Regions from separate parts of the Streptomyces sp. NPDC048295 genome, predicted to be linked through region 1. Evidence: riboswitches for the same ligand, from Rfam matches in the RefSeq annotation. Region 1 holds a riboswitch; each other region holds the start of a gene.
What was found. A riboswitch is a leader RNA that binds a small molecule or an ion and turns the genes downstream of it on or off. The one in region 1 is predicted to bind thiamine pyrophosphate.
Positions count from the first base shown of each region.

Region 1 (5,195 bases):
CAGCCCGCCGTGTTCGGCAGCACGCGGATGGAGAGCCGCCGCAGGACGGAGAGGACCGAACCCTGCACGGTCGGATCGAGGCGCCGCATCGCGACGGTGGTCAGCTCGGTGCCGGAGGCGGTCAGGGAGCGTTCCAGCACGTCGAGGCCGGCCGCCCCGCCCGTGCCCATGATCAGCCGGGAGCCGAAGGTGGCGTCACCGAGGGTGAAGAGGTCGTCCGGCACGGTTCAGCCTCCCTGGACCGCGGTCAGGACCTCGACGCGGTCACCGTCGAGGAGCGCGGTGGCGGACCACCGGCCGCGCGGTACGACGGTCTCGTTGACGGCGGCCGCGACACCGGAGTGCGCGGTGGTGAGCGTGGCGACGAGTGCCGCCAGGGTGGTGCCCCCGGCGAGGCGGCGGACCTCGCCGTTCACGGACACGGAGAGGGCGGCGGCCCCGGGGAGCGGTACGGGCTCGGTCATGCGGGCTGCTCCTGACGTGCGGAGACGGCGGGGGACGGGAAACGGCGCGGGGTGAAGGGGCGGGTCGGCTCGGGCGGCTCGCCGCCGGTGAGGAGCTCGGCCATGACGTCACCGGTGATGGGGGTGAGCAGCACCCCGTTGCGGTGGTGGCCGGTGGCGAGGTGGAGGCCGGGCAGGGCGGTGGGGCCGAGCAGCGGGGCGTTGTCGGGGGAGGTGGGGCGCAGGCCGGCCAGGGTCTCGGTGAGCGGCAGCTCGGTGATGCCGGGCACCAGTTCGTGGGCGTCCCGCAGCAGCTCGTAGACGCCGCCCGCGGTGACGGTGGTGTCCCAGCCCATCTCCTCGCTGGTGGCGCCGACGACCAGCTCGCCGTTCTCGCGCGGCACCAGATAGACATGACTGCCCCGGACCAGGGCCCGTACGGTCCGGCTCAGGAACGGCGCGTGCCGGGCCGGCACGGTCAGCCTCAGCACCTGGCCCTTCACCGGCCGGACCGGCGGCACGGCCTCGTCGGGCACCCCCGCCAGCCGGCCGCTGAGGCTGCCCGCGGCGAGCACGACCTGGTCGGCCACGAGCTCCGTACCCCCGGCGAGCACCGCCCCGGCGGCCCGGCCGCCCACCACGCTCAGGCGCTCCGCCCAGCCGCGGTGGAAGACCACCCCGGCCCGCTCGCAGGCGGTCAGCAGGGCGGCGGCCAGCCGGCGCGGATCGATCTGGTGGTCGCCGTCGACCCGCAGACCGCCCCGGACACCCGGCGCGAGCATCGGCTCCAGACGGCGGCACTCGCGGCCGGTGAGCCACTCCGATTCCAGGCCCGAACGCCGCTGCAGGGCGTGCAGGTCCCGCAGATGGGCGCGGTCGTCGGAGTCCAGTGCGACGGCCAGGGTGCCGCAGGCGCGGAAACCGGTCTCCCGCCCGCTCGCCGCCTCCAGCTCGGCCGCGAAGGCCGGATAGCGGGCGGCGGAGGCGAGATTGAGGCCCAGCAGCAGCTGTTCGCCGTAGTGGAGTTCGGTGACCGCGGCCAGCATGCCGGCCGCCACCCGGGCGGCTCCGCCGCCCGGTTCGGGGTCGGCGACCGCGATGCGCAGTCCGCGTTGCGCGGCCCGCCAGGCGGTCACCAGGCCGATGATCCCGCCCCCGATGACCAGGACATCGGATCCGTTTCCGTTCCGAGAAGAACGCATGGGCTTCCAGCCCCTCCCTTCGCCGGCATGACCCGGATCAGGTTCGTACGGTCGGAGGCCGCCCAGCCTCCCTCTCAGCCCGGTGCGTCCGGGCTCCCGCGAGTGCTTTACGTTGGCCACCCTAAACCCCGTCCGCCCGCCCCAGTAAGGGAGCAGCCGCCGTGGCCCGTTCGCTCGACGGACTCGTCCTGTCACCGGTGGCCGACCAGGCGCCCGGCCAGGTCGGCACCCGTACCCGCTTCACGTACCACGAGGAGGACGGCCGGATCTGGGCCGAGTACGCGGGCGGCGACGTGGTGCGCGGCCATCTCGTCGGCACCCGGACCGGCGACCTGCTCGACTTCCGCTACGTCCAGCTCAAGCAGGACGGAACGACGTCCTGCGGCCACTGCCACTCCACCGTCGTCGACCTCGCGGACGGCCGGGTCCGGCTGGACGAGCGGTGGGAGTGGGAGTCGCAGGAGGGCGGCGGGACGAGCACGGTCGAGGAACTCACCCTTTCCTGACGATCTGTCAGGTGCTTAAGGTGTACGGGTGAGCGAGCAGCAGCAGTCAGAGCAGCCGGACCGGCGGACACGAAGCCGCGTCGTCGTCGTCGGAGCGGGCATGGCCGGGGTGCAGACCGCGGTGGCCCTGCGCGAGCAGGGCTTCACCGGCCCCGTCACCCTGATCGGCGCCGAACCGCATCAGCCCTACGACCGGCCCCCGCTGTCCAAGGCGGTGCTGCTCGGCAAGGCCGAGGACTCCGCCTTCGACATCGACTTCGAGGCGCTGGAGATCGATCTGCAACTGGGCCGCGAGGTCACCGGTGTGCGCCCCGCGGCACACGAACTGGACACCCCGTCGGGCCCTGTTCCCTACGACGTGCTGGTGATCGCGACCGGTGCCGAACCCGTCGTCCTGCCCGGGGTCGAGGGTGTTCCCGGTGTCCACCTGCTGCGCACCCTCGACGACGCGGCACGGCTGCGGCCGGTCCTCGACGAGCAGCACGGCGTCGTGGTCGTCGGCGCGGGCTGGATCGGCGCCGAGTTCGCCACCGCGGCCCGCGCGGCCGGCTGCGCGGTCACCGTCGTCGAGGCCGCCGACCGGCCCCTCGCGGGCGCGATGCCCGCGGAGGTCGCCGCCCCGATGGCCGCCTGGTACGCGGAGACCGGCGCCGAACTCCTCACCGGCGCCCGGGTCGACCGCGTCGAGCCGGGCCGGGTGGTCCTCGCGGACGGCCGTACGGTCCCGGCCGCAGCGGTCGTCGTCGGGATCGGCGCCCGGCCCGCCACCGGCTGGCTGGCCGGCTCCGGCATCGAGCTCGGACCGGACGGATCGGTGACCGCCGACGAAGCGCTGCGCACCTCGCTGCCGGATGTGTACGCGGTCGGCGACTGCGCCTCGTTCCCCTCCGCCCGGTACGGCGAACGCCTGCTCGTCCACCACTGGGACAACGCGCTCCAGGGCCCGCGCACCGCCGCCGCCAACATCATCGGGGCGCTCGCCGGGGACGGCGCGGCGCCGGCGGTCTACGACCCCGTGCCGTACTTCTGGTCCGAGCAGTTCGACCGGTTCGTGCAGTACGCGGGCCACCACGGGAGCGCCGACACCCTGCTCTGGCGCGGCGATCCGGCCGAGCCCGCCTGGTCGGTGTGCTGGCTGCGCGACGGCGTGCTGGTCGCGGTGCTCGCCGTCGGCCGGCCGCGCGACCTGGCGCAGGGGCGCAAACTCATCGAGGCGGGGGCGCGGCTCGATCCTGCGCGGGCCGCCGACCCCTCCGTACCGCTGAAGTCGGCGGTCCGTCAGTAGCGCGCCGCCGGGCGTGCGGAGCGTCCGGAGTGCGGGCAAGCTCTTGGACGGCGGCCGGAATTGGTGCACCGTACATCCTCTGGATCACTCGCCCGCTCCCGGAGGAAGCACATGTTCCGACACAGATGGGTCCGCGCCCTGCGCCGGATCTGCGTGGTCTCGGCCTCGATCGCCCTGGCCGGCGGCGCGCTCGCCGTCCCGGCGAACGCGGGCACCGCCCCGAGGCCCGGCTCCAACCCGGCCGTCGACTACCAGGACCCGGTCGACGCGCTGCCGCCGGTCTCCCGGCCCGACACCGCGCACTGCTCGGTCACGGCCGTCGAGCACGACTTCGGCAACACCCTCGGCGGGCCGCCGTACACCACCACGCTCACCCCGCCCGACACCTGCGAGGGCCCCTGGAACAAGGTCGTCCTCGACTGGTCGGCCAGCGTGAAGGGGCGTCAGTACGATCGTCTCGCCGCGGTGTTCGTGGGCGGCGCGGAGATCTTCCGCACCAGCACCGCCGAGCCCGACGAGGACGGCATCAGCTGGCACGTCGCCAAGGACATCACCGACTTCGCGCCGCTCCTCAAGGACCCGCAGAAGCTCCAGCTGGACCTCGGCAACGTTGTCAACGACACCTACACCGGTGTGTACAAGGTCAGGCTGACGATCACGTACTACCGGGCCGACAAGCACCACCCGGCCGCGCGGACCGCCGACCGGATCGTCCCCCTCGGCACCACCGGGTCCGACAGCGCCCCCTGGATGAGCGTGGGCAAGGGCGGCTCCACCAGCACCGACGTCACCTTCCCGCGCAACCTGACCGCCGCGCGCCTCCAGGTGTACGCACGCGGCGGCGGCTGCGACGAGCAGTGGTTCGACGCGGTCCCCGACGACCTCGCCGCCACCGCCCCGGACTACCTCTGCGGCGGCGGCCCCTACCGCGAGGTGCAGATCGCCGTGGACGGACGGCCCGCGGGCCTCGCCCAGCCGTACCCCGTGGTCTACTCCGGCGGCATCGTCCCGACCCTGTGGCGGCCCGTCCCGGCCATCGACCAGTTCAGGACCGAGGCCTACGACATCGACCTGACCCCCTTCGCCGGTGAACTGGCCGACGGCAGGCCGCACGCCATCAGCATCACGCCGTACGGAGCCGCCGACACCTGGATCGTCGACGGTTCGCTCTTCCTGAGCACGGACGCGCACGCGGCCCGTACGAGCGGCAGGGTCACCGTCGACACGCTCGGCGACGAGCCGGTGGTGAGGACCGTCCGGACCCCGCGCGGCGACGGCTCCACCCATGTCGCCGTGTCGACCGGGCGCTCCTGGAGGATCTCCGGCTACGTCCGGACCTCGAAGGGCCGGGTCACCACCACCGTCGAGCAGCAGTTCTCGTACACCAACGAGGACACGGTCTCCAGGACCGGCCAACAGCAGACGATGCACCAGCGCGACCACGGCGCCACCACGGTGACGACCAGCACCGGCGGGCGCGCCGAAGCCCGGCGGCACGCCTGGTCCTACCCCATCGACGTCGACATGGACATCCCGCTCTACGGCGACTACGACAACTACGAGCTGAACGCGGCCGTCACCCAGCGCCGTGTGCTCCTCGACACGTCCAGGACGGGCTCCGGGCACGGCTGGCGCACGGACGCGGTCACGGACGACACCATGGACTCGACCGGCAACCTCGCCCGCGAGAACGGCGCCGTCCGGGCCGCCGACGGCGCGTCGTCCGAGACGTACCGGGGCACCACCGACACCGGGACCT
Region 1 covers NZ_JBEZLL010000006.1:343,660-348,854, reverse strand. The annotation lists gene AB0D53_RS12055 (thiazole synthase) at 1-224, opposite strand, end outside; gene thiS (sulfur carrier protein ThiS) at 228-464, opposite strand; gene thiO (glycine oxidase ThiO) at 461-1,645, opposite strand; TPP riboswitch at 1,643-1,755, opposite strand; gene AB0D53_RS12040 (hypothetical protein) at 1,807-2,151, shown strand; gene AB0D53_RS12035 (FAD-dependent oxidoreductase) at 2,180-3,436, shown strand; gene AB0D53_RS12030 (peptide-N4-asparagine amidase) at 3,548-5,195, shown strand, end outside.

Region 2 (5,195 bases), on a different contig from region 1:
TCGACGAGGAGGAGGACGAGCTGCCGGAGGACGTGGCACGGGCCAGGGAGGCGTGGCGTCATGCCCTGCTGGAGCGCGGCATACTGCCGTTCCTGCGGGACGCACTCGCCGACCCCGAGGCCGCTCCCGCCGCGCGCACCCCGCTGCCCTCGGCGAACCGCATCCCGAAGGTCGGCTACAGCCGGCCGGACTTCTCCAGCCCGGGCGACGGACCGGCGGCGGGCCCCCGCCCGACGTTCACCTCACCGGACTTCACCAGCCCCGACTTCGGCGGCCCCGAGCACGAACTGGACTGACCGGCTCCGCACGGCTCGACGGCGGGGCCGGTCGCCTCGACGGCGGAACCGGTCGCCCGGAAGCCGGAGCCTTTGGAGCGACCGCCCGGGCCCGTCCGGCCGTGATCCGCCGGACGGACCCGAGTCCCGGATCAGTCCGCGATCGGCAGATAGACCCGGTTGCCGGACGCCGCGAACTCCTTGGACTTCTCCGCCATGCCCGCCTCGATCTCCGTCTGCGAACCGCCGTGCTCACGCCGGATGTCCTGGGAGATCTTCATAGAACAGAATTTCGGTCCGCACATCGAGCAGAAGTGCGCCGTCTTCGCCGGCTCGGCAGGCAGCGTCTCGTCGTGGAACTCCCGCGCGGTGTCCGGGTCGAGAGCCAGATTGAACTGGTCCTCCCAGCGGAACTCGAAACGGGCGTCCGAGAGCGCGTCGTCCCAGTCCTGCGCCCCCGGGTGGCCCTTGGCGAGGTCCGCAGCATGCGCCGCGATCTTGTAGGTGATGACGCCGGTCTTCACATCGTCCCGGTTGGGCAGGCCGAGGTGCTCCTTCGGCGTGACGTAGCAGAGCATCGCCGTCCCCCACCACGCGATCATCGCCGCGCCGATGCCCGAGGTGATGTGGTCGTACGCCGGCGCGACATCGGTGGTCAGCGGGCCGAGCGTGTAGAACGGCGCCTCCTCGCAGATCTCCTGCTGGAGGTCGATGTTCTCCTTGATCTTGTGCATCGGGACATGGCCCGGGCCTTCGATCATGGTCTGTACGCCGAACCGCTTGGCGACCGCGTTCAGCTCGCCCAGCGTGCGCAGTTCGGCGAACTGCGCCTCGTCATTGGCGTCGGCGATCGATCCGGGACGCAGCCCGTCGCCCAGCGAGTACGTCACGTCGTAGCTCGCGAGAATCTCGCAGAGCTCCTCGAAGTGCTCGTACAGGAAGGACTCCTTGTGGTGCGCGAGGCACCACGCCGCCATGATCGAGCCGCCCCGGGAGACGATGCCGGTCTTGCGGCGGGCGGTCAGTGGCACGTACGGCAGGCGCACGCCGGCGTGGACCGTCATGTAGTCGACGCCCTGCTCGGCCTGCTCGATGACGGTGTCCTTGTAGATCTCCCAGGTGAGTTCCTCCGCCCGGCCGTCGACCTTTTCGAGGGCCTGGTAGAGCGGAACGGTGCCGATCGGCACGGGGGAGTTGCGCAGAACCCACTCACGGGTGGTGTGAATGTTGCGGCCGGTGGACAGATCCATGACGGTGTCGGCGCCCCAGCGCGTCGCCCACGTCATTTTTTCCACCTCCTCCTCGATGGAGGACGTCACCGCGGAGTTGCCGATGTTGGCATTGACCTTCACCAGGAACCGCTTGCCGATGATCATCGGCTCGGTCTCGGGGTGGTTGACGTTGGCGGGCAGCACGGCCCGGCCGGCCGCGATCTCCTCCCGCACCACCTCGGGCTCGACGTTCTCCCGGATCGCCACGTACTCCATCTCCGGGGTGATCTCGCCCCGGCGGGCGTACGCGAGCTGGGTCACCGGCTGCCCGTCGCGGCTGCGGCGCGGCAGGCGCGGGCGGCCGGGGAAGACCGCGTCGAGGTTGCGCAGCCCGCCGCGCGGCGAGGTGTGCTTGAGCCCGTCGTCCTCCGGACGGGCGGGGCGGCCCGGGTACTCCTCGGTGTCGCCGCGGGCGACGATCCAGTTCTCCCGCAGCGGTGCGAGACCGCGGCGGACATCGGTCCCGACGGCGGGATCGGTGTACGGACCCGACGTGTCGTACAGCGTCACGTCCTTGCCGTTGGTGAGGTGCACCTGACGGACCGGCACCCGGAGGTCCGGGCGCGAGCCCTGGACGTACCCCTTGTGCCAGCCGATGGACTTCCCGGCCTCGTCGCTCTGGTTCGAGGCAGGCGTGCGTGCGTCCGCTGTGGTCATGAGACCTACTCCCTACGCCGGCATTACCCGGTAACAGGTTCGGCGGTCGGCGCAGCCCTTCCCGTACGGACGTACGGATATCAGCGCCCTCTCAGCCCGGTGCTCCGAGCTCCCGCGTGTGCAAAGGTCCCTCCACGCTAGCGCCCCGTCCGGCGTGATGAACAGAGGGCCCGTCCCTTCTTGCGATGATCGGCCGGTGACGTCCCTCCATATCGACCACGAACCGCAGGGCCATCAGCAGGGCCATCAGCACGGCCACTCGCACAGCCACGGCCCTGCCGCACCCGTCTCCAAACATCTGCGCAAGGTCATCGCGGCCGTACTGATCCCGTTCGCCGCCGCCGTGCTCGTCGGCCTGGTGGCGCTCTGGCCGGGCGGTGCGCCGGCGCACGAGAGAACCGGCGTCGGATTCGACCGGCAGACCCAGCAGGGAAAGGTGGTGAGCATCGACATGGTGGACTGCAAGGAAGTGAACGCGGTCCAGACACCCCTGGGCGGAGACACCACACCGCCCTCGGGAAGCGGAAGAGGACCGTGCAGGAAGGCCACGGTCGAGGTGACGAGCGGTCACGACAAGGGCCGCACCTTCGTCGAGATCGTCCAGCCCGACTCCCCGCGCCAGTTGCGCCAGGGGCAGGGCGTGGTGGTGTCGTACGCACCGGACGCGCCCCACGATCTGCAGTACTCGGTGACGGACGCCAACCGGAAGTTCCCGATGGCTCTGCTGGCCGGGATCTTCGCCCTGGTCGTGGTCGCGGTGGGCCGCATGCGCGGGGTGATGGCACTGGTCGCGCTCGCGGTGTCGTTCGCCGTGCTGACCCTGTTCATCCTCCCGGCCGTTCTCCAGGGTTCGAATCCGCTGCTCGTCGCGGTGGTCGGGGCCAGCGCCATCATGCTGATCGCGCTCTACATGTGCCACGGCCTGACCGCCCGCACCTCGGTCGCGGTGATCGGCACGCTGATCTCACTGCTGCTGATCGGACTGCTCGGGTCGCTCTTCATCGGCTGGGCGAGCCTGACCGGCAACACCGATGACAGCACCGGCCTCATCCACGGCCTGTACCCGCACATCGACATGAGCGGTCTGCTGCTGGCCGGTGTCATCATCGGTTCGCTCGGGGTGCTCGACGACGTGACAGTGACCCAGACCTCGGCGGTCTGGGAACTGCACCAGGCGAACCCGACGTTGGGTGTGCGTGGCCTCTACCGGGCAGGGATCAGGATCGGACGCGACCACATCGCCTCGGTCGTCAATACGCTGGTGCTCGCATACGCGGGCGCCGCGCTGCCGTTGCTGCTGCTGTTCTCCATCGCGCAGAGCAGCGTGGGGACGGTGGCCAACAGCGAGCTGGTGGCGGAGGAGATCGTACGAACGCTGGTCGGCTCGATCGGACTGGTCGCCTCGGTGCCGGTGACGACGGTGCTCGCCGCGCTGGTCGTCTCCGCGGACCGCACAGGGCTCGGCGCGGAAGCCGGAGCTTCGGCACCCGTACGGGCCGGGAAAGGCCGTCGTCGTAGGACGAAGCCCTGATCGTCTCAGCCAGGTGAACAATTCACCCATTCGGCAGGTACCGTGTTCGACCGGCGAGCCGGTCGGCGGCGCCCGTTCCCGTCAGCCGGCGTTCTGTTCCTCGGCGAGGATCCGGCCCAGGGCGTCCTCCAGGTTGCCCTCGAAGTCACCCAACGTGCACTCCTGCCCCAGCGGCACAAGCTTGTCGGTCCGGTCGAGAAATGCCACAAGCGGCGCCGTACCGGCCCGGAAGAGGGCTCGGTCCTCGCCGACCTGAAGCCGGATGTGTACGTCGGAAAGTCCCTCGGGCTCAGTGGGTCCGATGTGCACATCACCGTCACCACTGGGGCTGTTGAGGCCGTCGAGCAGCAGCTCACGGCCGAATGCCCAGGTGACGGGGGCGTCACCTGGCAGATGGAAGGTCATCCGGATCGCATACGGATCGCAGACCTCGTACCGGAGCTCCACCGGGATCCGGAAAGAGAGTTCCTCGGAAACGAGGAAGCTCATCATGACCTCAGCTTGAACCGACTCGCGCATCGTTCAACCCCGCAGTAGATGAATCTGGCCAGGAATGATCCCCCGTGGCCCTATTGACGCCATCGTGGTGCACGCGATAGCAGATCACAAGGAGTGATTTTTCAGATACTGATAGAGAACACGAACGAACGCAAGAGGTTGGCCACTTCGCCACGTAGTTGTTCGACTGCGGGGAGCAACCGGTTCTCCTGCTCCAGGGGTACGGAAATCGCCATCGCGGCGGCGGTGAATCCGGCTGTGATCGGGATGGCCGCGCAGACCGTGCCCAGGGCGTACTCCTGCCGCTCGATGACAGGTTCCATCCGCCCGAGCGAACGCAGTCGTTCGAGGAGTGCCGCGCGGTCCTTCACCGAGTAGCGGGTCAGCGGACGCACAGGGTGACGGTCCAGGTGGTCCTCGCGGGCCTTCTCGTCGAGCTGGCTCAGCAGGCACTGGCCGATCGCATGGGCGTGCCCGGTCTCCCGGAAGGACGCCCATTCGTCGACGGCGGGATTGGCGGGGGTGTCGGCGACCGCGACGAGTTCGATCTCGCCCTCGCGGTAGACGGCGCAGTACACCGGTGCGCCGATGATGTCCCGCCAGCGGCCCAGCGACTCGGCCATCCTGCCGCGGCGATTCTGCAAGGTCCCCTCGCCGACCAGGCGTTCCGCCGCGGTTCCCATGAGGAAGACGCCGTTCTCCCGGCGCAGATAGCCCTCGTGCGTCAGGGTGCGCAGCAGATGGTAGGCCGTGGGAAGAGGAAGCCCCGCCTCCCTGGCCAGCTGCTTCGCGGGCGCCCCGTCGCGATGGGCGACCACGGCTTCCAGCAACCGCAGCGCTCGCTGCACCGAACCGATCAGCGTCGGGGCAGCAGTGCTCGATGCCGTGGTCAACAGTCACCCCCAGGCATGGTGACGGGTGGTCAGCCCGCCTGTGGGGGCCGCCCCCACGGGCTGCCGCACG
Region 2 covers NZ_JBEZLL010000004.1:161,904-167,098, reverse strand. The annotation lists gene AB0D53_RS07400 (hypothetical protein) at 1-296, shown strand, start outside; gene thiC (phosphomethylpyrimidine synthase ThiC) at 428-2,203, opposite strand; TPP riboswitch at 2,196-2,329, opposite strand; gene AB0D53_RS07390 (YibE/F family protein) at 2,400-3,734, shown strand; gene AB0D53_RS07385 (SsgA family sporulation/cell division regulator) at 3,816-4,253, opposite strand; gene AB0D53_RS07380 (helix-turn-helix domain-containing protein) at 4,355-5,125, opposite strand.
Region 2: linked by a shared signal. The riboswitch ahead of thiC (phosphomethylpyrimidine synthase ThiC) and the one ahead of thiO (glycine oxidase ThiO) in region 1 are both predicted to bind thiamine pyrophosphate.

Region 3 (5,195 bases), on a different contig from region 1:
GCGGTCAAGGGTGAGAAGATCGGGACGCTCGTGAGTGACCGGAGCACCCGGGTCTGAGGACCGGGGGACCTTCCCGGAGTACCACGGGAGGGTCCGGGCCCCGGGGTCACCCCCGGGACCGGCCCCGAAGGATGGACAACGGCCTGCCGGTCGGACACCGTGCAGGTGAGGACGCGACGCAGGACCCGCCGGGCCCGGGCACGACGGGCCCACTCAAGACACGCAGGAGCACGTGGTGATCGAAGAAACCCTCCTCGAGGCCGAGGAGAAGATGGAGAAGGCCGTCGTCGTCGCGAAAGAGGACTTCGCCGCGATCCGCACCGGCCGTGCGCACCCCGCGATGTTCAACAAGATCGTCGCCGACTACTACGGCGCGCTGACCCCGATCAACCAGCTCGCCTCGTTCTCGGTGCCCGAGCCGCGCATGGCCGTCGTGACGCCGTTCGACAAGACCGCGCTGCGCAACATCGAGCAGGCGATCCGTGACTCGGACCTCGGCGTCAACCCGAGCAACGACGGCAACATCATCCGGGTGACCTTCCCGGAGCTCACCGAGGAGCGCCGCCGCGACTACATCAAGGTCGCCAAGGGCAAGGCCGAGGACTCCAAGATCTCCATCCGCGCCGTGCGCCGCAAGGCCAAGGAGACCCTGGACAAGCTGGTCAAGGACAAGGAGTCGGGCGAGGACGAGGTGCGTCGCGCCGAGAAGGAGCTCGACGACACCACTGCGAAGTACGTCGCGCAGGTCGACGAGCTGCTCAAGCACAAGGAAGCCGAGCTGCTCGAAGTCTGATGAACGACTCTTCCTGGGGCGCCCCGCAGGGAGCCGGCCACTGGGGTGCGCCCGAGATGCGGGCTGCCCCGGCGGGTCCTGCTTACGATGTGCATGACGCCCAGCAGACTCGGCCCATGCCCATCGTGCCGGACGATCCCGACGCAGGTAGAGACGCTTACGACCGTGATGACCGGGGCCAGGGGGCCGGACGCCTGAGCGGCGGCCCCCTGTTCCGTGACGAGAAGCCGCAGGAGCCCATGTCCACCGCGCCGCCGTCCCCGCAGAAGAAACGTGCGGGCCGTGACCTGCGAGCCGCCATAGGGGTCGGTGTGGGGCTCGGCGCCGTCATCGTCGCCTCGCTGTTCATCGTCAAGGCCGTCTTCGTCGGTGTCATCGCCGTCGCCGTCGTCGTGGGCCTGTGGGAGCTGACCTCCCGGCTCCAGGAGCGCAAGGGCATCAAGGCGCCGCTCGTCCCGCTGGCGGTGGGCGGCGCGGCGATGGTGGTCGCCGGCTACGCGAAGGGCGCCGAAGGCGCCTGGGTGGCGATGGCGCTGACCGCGCTCGCGGTGCTCGTCTGGCGGATGACCGAGCCGCCCGAGGGCTACCTCAAGGACGTCACGGCCGGTGTGTTCGCGGCGTTCTACGTACCGTTCCTCGCCACGTTCGTCGCCATGCTCCTGACCGCCGACGACGGGCCGCAGCGGGTGCTCACCTTCCTGCTGCTGACCGTGGTCAGCGACACGGGTGCGTACGCCGTCGGCTGGCGCTTCGGGAAGCACAAGCTCGCACCGCGCATCAGCCCCGGAAAGACCCGGGAGGGACTCTTCGGGGCCATCGCCTTCGCGATGGTGGCCGGTGCGCTGTGCATGCAGTTCCTGATCGACGGCGGTTCCTGGTGGCAGGGGCTGCTGCTCGGGCTCGCCGTCGCGGCCAGCGCCACGCTCGGCGACCTCGGCGAGTCCATGATCAAGCGGGACCTCGGGATCAAGGACATGGGCACGCTGCTGCCGGGGCACGGCGGCATCATGGACCGGCTCGACTCGCTGCTGCCGACCGCCCCGGTGGTCTGGCTGCTGCTGGTGCTGTTCGTCGGCTCCGGCTGAGATCGCGCCGCTGACCTGCGATTCTTCGAGTGCGGGCCCGCTGTCCACAGGACGGCGGGCCCGCACTGTTCCGTCTGCGACACTGGATGAACCATGCCTAAGCCCGGAGAACTCACTTTCGTCGCGCCCCGCGGAGCCAAGAAGCCGCCGCGGCACCTCGCCGACCTCACGCCCGCCGAGCGCAAGGAAGCCGTCGCCGCGATCGGCGAGAAGCCGTTCCGCGCCCAGCAGCTGTCGCAGCACTACTTCGCGCGGTACGCGCACGACCCGGCCGAGTGGACCAACATCCCGGCCGCGTCGCGGGACAAGCTCGCCGAGGCGATGTTCCCCGATCTGATGTCCGTGGTCCGCCACATCAGCTGCGACGACGACACCACCCGCAAGACGCTCTGGAAGCTGCACGACGGGACGCTCGTCGAGTCCGTCCTGATGCGCTACCCGGAGCGGGTGACGATGTGCATCTCCTCCCAGGCGGGATGCGGGATGAACTGCCCGTTCTGCGCGACGGGGCAGGCCGGTCTCGACCGCAATCTGTCGACCGCCGAGATCGTCCACCAGATCGTGGACGGGATGCGGGCGCTGCGCGACGGGGAGGTTCCCGGCGGCCCGGCGCGGCTCTCCAACATCGTCTTCATGGGCATGGGCGAGCCGCTCGCCAACTACAACCGGGTGGTCGGCGCGATCCGCCGGCTGACCGACCCCGAGCCGGACGGGCTGGGGCTCTCGCAGCGTGGGATCACCGTCTCCACGGTGGGCCTGGTGCCCGCGATGCTCCGCTTCGCCGACGAGGGCTTCAAGTGCCGACTCGCCGTCTCGCTGCACGCCCCGGACGACGAGCTGCGCGACACCCTCGTCCCCGTGAACACGCGCTGGAAGGTGGGTGAGGTGCTGGATGCCGCGTGGGAGTACGCGGAGAAGTCCGGCCGCCGCATCTCCATCGAGTACGCGCTGATCCGTGACATCAACGACCAGGCCTGGCGCGGTGACCGGCTCGGCCGGCTCCTCAAGGGCAAGCGGGTGCACGTCAACCTGATCCCGCTGAACCCCACGCCCGGTTCCAAGTGGACCGCCTCGCGGCCCGAGGACGAGAAGGCGTTCGTCGAGGCGATCGCGGCCCACGGGGTGCCGGTGACCGTGCGGGACACCCGTGGCCAGGAGATCGACGGAGCCTGCGGGCAGCTGGCGGCGGCCGAGCGCTGAGGCCACTCCCGAACGGGCCCGGGAGCCCGTGTAGCCTGGGCCCGAAATCAACTTCATATTCCGACAGGGGAGCGCCACAGCGCTGAGAGTGCGGCACCGAGGACAGGTCGGCCGCAGACCCTCTGAACCTCGCCCGGGTCATTCCGGGTAGGAAGTTCGGTCATCAACTCATGCTGTTGCGCCCTGCCCGCTTCTCCGCGGGCGGGGCCGCGTCTCTTCCTGGCCAAAACCCAGGAGGAATCCACAATGAGCACCACTCGCAGGACCAAGCAGCTCGCGGCATCGGCCGCCGCCGCCGCGCTCGGCGTCACCGCACTCGCCGGGTGCGGCAGTTCCGGCGATCAGTCCGCCGGATCCGGCGGCACGAAGGGCCCGGCCTCCAAGACCGTGACCCTCGTCAGCCACGACTCCTTCAACGCCTCCAAGGACGTACTGAAGGAGTTCACCGCGGAGACCGGCTACACCGTGAAGGTGCTGAAGAGCGGTGACGCGGGTGTCGCGCTCAACCAGGAGATCCTGACCAAGGGCTCCCCGCGCGGCGACGTGTTCTTCGGCGTCGACAACACACTGCTCTCCCGCGCCCTCGACAGCGGGCTCTTCACGCCGTACGAGGCGAAGGGCATCGACCGGGTCGCGGCGGACACCCTGCTCGACGCGGACAAGCACCGGGTCACCCCGATCGACACCGGCGACATCTGCGTCAACTACGACAAGAAGTACTTCGCCGACAAGAAGCTCGCGCCGCCGCAGTCCTTCGCCGACCTGGCGAAGCCCGCGTACAAGAACCTCCTCGTCACCGAGAACGCCGGAACGTCCTCGCCCGGCCTCGGTTTCCTCCTCGGCACCGTCGCCACCTACGGCGAGAAGGGCTACCAGGACTACTGGAAGAAGCTGAAGAGCAACGGCGTCAAGGTCGTCGACGGCTGGGAACAGGCGTACAACGAGGAGTTCTCCGGCTCCGCGGGCGGCAAGAAGGCCAAGGCCGACCGGCCGCTCGTCGTCTCGTACGCCTCCAGCCCGCCCGTGGAGGTGCTGTACGCGAAGCCGCAGCCGGCCGAGGCGCCGACCGGTGTCGCCACCGGGACCTGCTTCCGGCAGATCGAGTTCGCCGGCCTGCTGAACGGTGCGAAGAACGAGGCGGGCGGCAAGGCCCTGCTGGACTTCCTGATCGGCAAGAAGTTCCAGGAGGACATGCCGCTCAACATGTTCGTGAACCCGGTCACCAAGGACGCGAAGCTGCCGGAGCTCTTCACGAAGTTCGGCGCGACGGTGGACAGGCCGACGACCGTGGCCCCGGACCTCATCGCCAAGAACCGTGAGCAGTGGGTCCAGTCGTGGTCCTCGCTCGTAGTGAAGTAACGAAGACCCCCGTACGCGGACCGGCCGCGGGCGGGGAGGCTCCCCGCGGCCGGCCGGTCCGGCCTTCGCGGGCGCGGGGCGCTCGTGCGAAGGCCCGGCGCGGGAACGCGGTGCGGCTCGGCCTGATGGCCGTGCCCCTCGCGTTCTTCGCGCTGTTCTTCGCCTACCCGGTCGCCGCGATCGTCGGCCGCGGCCTGAAGGTGGACGGCGTCTGGCAGTTCGGCCGGATCGGCGAGGTGCTGACCCGGCCGGACATCCGCGAGGTCCTCTGGTTCACCGGCTGGCAGGCGCTCGCCTCGACCGCGCTGACCCTGTTGATCGCGCTGCCGGGCGCCTATGTCTTCGCCCGTTTCGACTTCCCCGGCAAACAACTGCTGCGGGCGGTCGTCACGGTGCCGTTCGTCCTGCCGACCGTGGTCGTCGGTACGGCCTTCCTGGCGCTGCTGGGGCGTGGCGGATTCCTCGACGAACTCTGGGGCGTACGGCTCGACACCACCGTCTGGGCGATTCTGCTCGCCCATGTCTTCTTCAACTACGCGGTGGTGGTCCGGACGGTCGGCGGGCTGTGGGCCCAGCTCGACCCCCGGCAGGAGGAGGCCGCCAGGGTGCTGGGCGCGGGACGGTTCGCCGCCTGGCGTCGGGTCACCCTGCCGGCCCTCGCGCCCGCCGTGGCCGCGGCCGCGCTGATGGTCTTCCTCTTCACCTTCACCTCCTTCGGTGTCGTGCAGATCCTCGGTGGTCCCGGTTTCTCCACGCTG
Region 3 covers NZ_JBEZLL010000030.1:85,990-91,184, forward strand. The annotation lists gene pyrH (UMP kinase) at 1-57, shown strand, start outside; gene frr (ribosome recycling factor) at 236-793, shown strand; gene AB0D53_RS33985 (phosphatidate cytidylyltransferase) at 793-1,878, shown strand; gene rlmN (23S rRNA (adenine(2503)-C(2))-methyltransferase RlmN) at 1,972-3,078, shown strand; TPP riboswitch at 3,134-3,250, shown strand; gene AB0D53_RS33995 (thiamine ABC transporter substrate-binding protein) at 3,325-4,437, shown strand; gene AB0D53_RS34000 (iron ABC transporter permease) at 4,563-5,195, shown strand, end outside.
Region 3: linked by a shared signal. The riboswitch ahead of AB0D53_RS33995 (thiamine ABC transporter substrate-binding protein) and the one ahead of thiO (glycine oxidase ThiO) in region 1 are both predicted to bind thiamine pyrophosphate.